2 linked regions of the Stratiformator vulcanicus genome follow. The protein of the gene in region 2 interacts with the protein of the main gene of each other region in a pairwise test. Links are inferred from orthologs where the notes say so. Each region holds a gene or a part of one and is shown on either strand. Other genes may lie near its edges. The genes, in order: rplV and def.

What was found.
Region 1: the proteins of def (region 2) and rplV interact in binary tests that used the Escherichia coli proteins (3 or more experiments, as listed by UniProt). The link is inferred for Stratiformator vulcanicus from one-to-one orthologs.

What each region holds. Positions count from the first base shown.
Region 1 is NZ_CP036268.1:2,331,925-2,335,223, forward strand. Bases 324-3,299 are described here. They hold rplV (50S ribosomal protein L22), read right to left. Parts: upstream 1,995-3,299; coding sequence 1,653-1,994; downstream 324-1,652. Other genes in these bases: rpmC (50S ribosomal protein L29), read right to left, coding at 324-444; rplP (50S ribosomal protein L16), read right to left, coding at 510-929; rpsC (30S ribosomal protein S3), read right to left, coding at 868-1,569; rpsS (30S ribosomal protein S19), read right to left, coding at 2,058-2,327; rplB (50S ribosomal protein L2), read right to left, coding at 2,384-3,241. Outside these bases: rpsQ (30S ribosomal protein S17), read right to left, coding at 1-154; more of rpmC, read right to left, coding at 223-323. UniProt on the Escherichia coli protein: This protein binds specifically to 23S rRNA; its binding is stimulated by other ribosomal proteins, e.g. uL4, bL17, and bL20. It is important during the early stages of 50S assembly.
Region 2 is NZ_CP036268.1:1,633,544-1,636,581, forward strand. What follows is about bases 50-2,764. They hold def (peptide deformylase), read left to right. Parts: upstream 50-966; coding sequence 967-1,563; downstream 1,564-2,764. Other genes in these bases: Pan189_RS06280 (hypothetical protein), read left to right, coding at 415-828; fmt (methionyl-tRNA formyltransferase), read left to right, coding at 1,662-2,606. UniProt on the Escherichia coli protein: Removes the formyl group from the N-terminal Met of newly synthesized proteins. Requires at least a dipeptide for an efficient rate of reaction. N-terminal L-methionine is a prerequisite for activity but the enzyme has broad specificity at other positions.

The sequences.
Region 1 (3,299 bases), 700 kb from region 2 along the record:
TTTGCGAATCGTTGTTTTCATCGTGGACGTGACAGACGGTGCGACCTTTGACGATCTTTCCGTATTTCGGGTGACGAAAGCGACGTTCGACCTCGACCCGGCGGGTCTTCAGGTTCTTATCGCTTTTGACAATGCCTCGGAGTGTTCGCCTCATCGCCGCAGATCCCGTCGATTTTTTATCGTTATTCGCTGTGTTAATTCGCTGAGAAAAACCTGCGTGACCTAAGCTTCGGTCGCCGACAGCTCACGTTCGCGTTGAATTGTCAGAATCCGAGCAATTTCCCGCCTGAGCTTCTTCAGGTTCGACGGCGCGTCGATCTTCTCGGTCGCCGCCTGAAACCGAAGCCGAAACAGCTCCTGACGAGTCTGTGTCAGTTCCGTTTCCAACTGGTCGTCGCTCATTTCGCGGAGCTGACTCGATTTAGTTTGCTTCGCGTCTGCCATCGCTGAGTCATTTTCCGAAGGAACGAAATCCGATGCCCGAAACCCGGACGATCGGGTCGCGTAAATTAAATCACCGGTCGTCGTTCGACGAGCCGGACCTTAATTGGGAGCTTGTAAGAGACGCGGGCGAAACAATCTCGCGCCGCTTCCTTACTGACACCCAACACTTCAAACATCACGGTGCCCGGTTTGACGACCGCCACCCAATGGTCTGGATCGCCTTTACCCTTACCCATTCGAGTTTCGAGCGGGCGGGCGGTGACCGGCTTGTGCGGGAAGATGCGGATATACAACTTCCCTTCGCCGCGAATGTACTGATTGATCGCGATCCGTCCCGCTTCGATCGTTCGAGCGGTTACGTATCCGGGTTCGAGAGCCTGCAGGCCGAAGTCGCCGTAGGCGACCGTGTTCCCGCGGTTCGCGTTACCTTTTATACGACCTCTTTGATGCTTGCGGTGCTTTACCCGCCTGGGCATCAGAGCCATCGGTATTCTCCTCGTCTGCGTAGTCGCCCAAATCGATCCACACCTTCACCCCGATGACGCCCTGCGCGGTTTTTGCTTCCGCCAGGGCGTAATCGACGTGACGACGCAGAGTCGACAGGGGGACCGACCCCCGGGACGCCTTTTCGTTTCGGGACATTTCGGCACCGCCGAGACGCCCGGACAATTCCACTTTCACGCCGTGAACGCCCGATTCCATCACTTGGTCGAGCGACCGCTTGAGCGCGCGGCGGAAGCTGCCTCGCTTCTGCAATTGCTGGGCGATGTCTTCGGCCACCAAAACCGCACTCTTGCTGGCGTTGGGCAGTTCAATGATTTTGACGTCCATCCGTCGACCGGTCAGGTCTTCGAGCTCGGCTTTGAGCCGATCAATGTTCTGACCTTTCTGGCCGATCAAAATTCCCGGACGAGCCGAGTGCAGAAAGACGACAACCGAATCGCGCGTCCGCTCGATCACGATTCGAGAGATCGCGGCGTTCTGGTTTTTTGACTTAATGTAATCCCGAAGCTTCTTGTCTTCGACAAGAAGATCGCCGAACTCCTTCTTGGAGGCGAACCACTTACTGCGATGAGGTTCGGTAATTCCAATGCGGAATCCGGTCGGGTTTGTCTTCTGACCCATTGTTGACCTTAGTTGGTTGACCTTAGTCGTCAGAGTTCGTGTGTAGTCGTGAATAATTGCTTCGAATGGTTCGCCGCGGCGAACTACACGTCCGGTGTTTCCAAAGCAACGTGAATGTGAGCCGATCGCTTTTTAATGAATCTCGCTGCACCTCTGGCGGCCGGACGCAGCCGCTTGTAGGCAGGCCCGCCGTCAACGCGTGCTTCGACCACTTCCAAAGCTTCCGGGTTTCGAATATCTCGGTCGTCCGCATTCGCGATCGCGCTTTTTAAGACTTCTCTTAAGAAACGTGCCCCGCGATTGTGGACATATTTTAACGCATCCATCGCTTCCCCGGCTTCCATACCGCGGATCAAGTCCGCGAACGGCCGCACTTTGCGGGCGGAAATGCGTGCGTATTTGTGACAGGCTTTGACGTTCGCCATGGCTTAATATTCCGGCCGATTTATCCTGACAAAGAAGCGGTGCGCCTCAAGGATCGGATCGGTTTAACGTTTCCCTTTGGCCCCGTGTCCGCGGAACGTTCGCGACGGCGCAAATTCGCCGAGCTTATGTCCCACCATTTCTTCAGTGATATAGACGCTGACGTGCTGCCGCCCGTTGTGCACGAGAAACGTGTGCCCGACAAAGTCGGGTGAGATCGTGCTCGACCGCGCCCAAGTCTTGATCGGAATTTTCGTGCCGTCATCGTTCTGCTGTGCGACTTTGTCGTACAGCTTCGGATCGATGAACGGACCTTTTTTGAGTGAACGCCCCATCTGGCTCTCTCAATGACGGCAGCGAATTTCAACGCTGCCAAAATAACGTGGTGAACTCAAACTTTCAGTTGGCCGTAGCGCCGTGAACGCCGGCGACGCACGATCGCTTTCGACGAATTCTTTCTGCGTTTTCGCGTCTGCCCGCCCTTGGCCAACTTGCCGGTCGGGCTGCAGGGGTGACGACCGCCCGCATTGCGGCCTTCGCCACCACCCATCGGGTGAGCGACCGGATTCATGGCAGTTCCACGAACTTTCGGGCGACGACCCATCCAACGGCGTCGACCGGCCTTTCCAAGGCTGATCGCGCTATGTTCGCTGAATCCAACAGCACCGATTGTGGCTCGGCAGTGACTCGGGAATCGCCGAACTTCGCCGGACGGTAACGTGATCTGGGCCCATTTCCCGTCGCGGGCATTCAAGACCGCTTCGGTTCCGGCACTGCGGCATAACTGACCGCCCTTGCCGGGACGCAGCTCGACATTATGGATCGTAGTTCCGGGCGGGATGTGCGAGAGCGGAAGACAATTGCCGACCTCGGGATCCGATTCCGGGCCGTTCATGACTTTCATGCCGGCAGTCAGCCCCGCCGGGGCGATGATGTATGACTTCTCGCCATCTTCATATTGGATCAGAGCGATCCGTGACGTCCGGTTCGGATCATATTCGATGAACAGAACCTCAGCCGGCACGCCGTCTTTAATTCGACGAAAATCGATGATGCGATAAAGCTTCTTATGACCGCCACCACGATGCCGGACAGTAATCTTGCCCTGGTGGTTGCGACCGGAATGTTTCTTCAAGCGGACCGTCAGCGACTTCTCCGGCCGCTTCTTGCGGTCGGTGATTTCGGCGAAGTCTGCGACGGTCCCGGCTCGGCGGCCGGGGCTTGTCGGTTTGTAAGCTCGTATTCCCATGATTCTTAGCTTTCAGCGATCGGCTGTCAGCGATCAGATTCGTTTTCGTTGCCGTCGC
Region 2 (3,038 bases):
GTCCCGGCGGTTCGCACCGGGGCGGCGACTATAGGAGGCCAACGATGCCGAAGCCAAGGCCAATTTGTGAGAGGCGTTTAGGTGAGAGGTGATGGGTGAGAGGTGATGGGTGCCGCATTCATTCCGCTTCTCGCTTCTCACTTCTCGCTTCTGACTCCTGACTCTCGACTCCTGACTCTCGCCCGCCCTTCGGCCGAAATGCTGTGAATCTTGAAAGTAAATTGTACAAACCGAAAAAGAACTGTTTTGGCCCGTGTTGACCGTTCTGCGAGTCGGCTCTTACAGTCTGGTCCACGTCGGCAGTCGATCACTCCCACTGCAACGCCCGTTGCAAACGTCTGCCGAAACCCGACCCAATCGGACACTCGTTCGAACGACTCGCATCTCTCCCGCGGACCGAAAAGGATTTCAGTCATGAAACGTCTCGCACTTGCCATGCTCGGCCTTGCCGTCAGTGCTATTTCGACCGGATGCTGCTGCCTCAGCGGCGGTGGCGGATGCGGCCCGTGTGGCGGCGGAGCATACTACGGCCCGACGCCGGGTGTCGTCGCACCGGGTGGTTGCCCCAACGGCAACTGCGGCATTGGTGCCGCTGCTCCTGGCTACGGGATTTCCCAAGCCTCCGTCATCCCGACGAACGCCAACGCCCAATTCGCCTCGGCCGCTCCGGCTTACACACCGGTCTCAGCTTCGACCGGACCCATTGCCACGACCTCGGCTCAGCCGACGTCCGGCCCGGTCATCATGCAGGCAGGTGGTTTCCAGACCGGCCCGCAGTTCACGCAAGCCGCCCCCGGCATTCGCATGAATCCGCTGCCGACTTACTAAGTGAAGTTGATGAGCCGCAACCGACGGGAATAGGGTTCAACACGGGCTCATTGTTGAATGCGTCCTTTCGGTCGCGGCTCAACGGTGGGGCCGGGTATAATCGGGGCATCGATAATCGAATGTCACGATGCCGCCACCATGCAAATTGTCCGCTTTCCCCATCCCGCTCTACGTTTTGAATCGGTCCCCGTGCGTGAGATCAACGCCGGGCTGCGTGCCATCGTCCGGCGGATGTTCGACTTGATGTATGAAGCCAACGGCATCGGCTTGGCCGCCAATCAGGTCGGATTGCCGTTGCGGCTGTTCATCATCAACCCCACCGGCGATCGGGATGTGGGGGACCAGGAGTTCGTTTTCATCAATCCGCAAATTCTCAAGCGGAACGGTTCCGAGGCGGCCGAAGAAGGTTGCCTGAGTCTGCCGAGCATTTACGGCGACGTTCGCCGGGCTGAGCGGATCTCCGTGGAAGCGTTCGATTTGAAAGGTCGCTCGTTCCGGCTCGACCTCGAGGAGCTTCACGCCCGGGTCGTGCAGCACGAATACGATCACATTGACGGCGTGATCTTTCCCGACCGGATGACCGACGACGATCGGTCGGAGATCACGGAACAACTCGCCGCGATGGAAACCGTGTTTCGCGAAGCACAAACGAGCGGCGAACTGCCCTCGGATGAGGAATTGCTCGCCGAGATCCAAGCGATGGCCGACGGTAAGCACGCACTCCCGACGGTGTAGGGCGTGTTGTGCCCGATGAATACGACTTGGCGATGAGCGCAGAGAACCGGAAAAAATCCTCTTTCGCTCACCAATAACTTCTCACCACTCACCGCTCCATGCGCATCATTTTCTTCGGCAGCGGCTCGTTCGGATTGCCGACTCTCCATGCGCTGATTCGCTGCGAGCATGAGGTCGTCGCGGTCGTCACGCAGCCCGATAAGACCGGTCGAGGACATCATCGGCACGTCAATCCGATCAAAGAAGCGGCCAACGAGGCCGGTCTTACTTTGCTGCAGCCGGCGAACGTCAACGACGATGACTCGCTGAATGAGCTTCGGGAACTGAAGGCCGAGTTGTTTATCACGGCCTCTTACGGGCAGTTGCTCAAGCAGCCGTTTCTTGACCTTCCGCCGCGTGGGACGATCAATCTTCATGCTTCACTGCTGCCGAAATATCGAGGGGCCGCGCCGATTCACTACGCGATTTGGTCTGGCGAAACGCAGACCGGCATCACGATTTTTCAGGTCGTCAAGAAGCTCGACGCCGGCGACATGCTGGCGAAGGTGACCACCCCGATCGGTCCGCACGAAACGACCGGCGACCTGTTCGATCGGCTGGCTGACCTTGCTGCTCCACTCACACTTGAGGTCATTGACGGCATCGCCCAGGGCACGCTGACGCCGGAACCTCAAAATGAGGCGGAGGTGACGTTCGCCCGCTCGCTTCGCAAAGAACAGGGGCAGATTGACTGGTCGAAGTCGGCGGCCGAGGTCGATTGCCACATCCGGGCGATGCAGCCTTGGCCGGGGCCGTTTACATTCTTGCGAATCGACGATCGCGAACCCGAGCGGATCGTGATGACGGCGGTCGAGCCACTCGACTTCACGACACACGAGGCATTGCCCGGTGCGATGCGAATCAGCGACGACGGCGAACTATTCGTCGCCTGCGGTCGCGAAACGGAGGTCCGTGTCGAAAAGCTTAAGCCCGCCGGCAAGCGAGAAATGACGGCAACAGAATTTACTCGCGGCCGAAGCCTGAGCCAGGCCACGTTTTTGTGATTGAAATCATCACAAGCCGCGCACGAAGTAAGCGGACCGTGTGAGTGATCCGCTTACTACGTGCGCGGCTTGTTAAATCATTCTATTCTGCGGCAACGATGACGGGCCTTCTCCACTCGGGAGAAGGTGCCGAAGGCGGATGAGGGCACTTCGTGCCTTTGTGCCTGCGGCAGCAACAGCGGGCCTTCTCCTCTGGGGAGAAGGTGCCGAAGGCGGATGAGGGGGCGGTGAGGCGCTCGCGAAACGTCATCGTTGTTAGCTCTTAAGCCTTGCCCAAAGAGCATCAGCGCCGCGGCTGGCGGATCAATCGCCGCCGCATCCCCTCACCCCAACCCTCTCCCGAGCGGAGAGGGGGCACTTCGTGCCTGCGGTCGCGATCGTGAGGTCTCAATGTGGGCAACAAGCCGCGCACGAAGTAAGCGGATAAAGCAC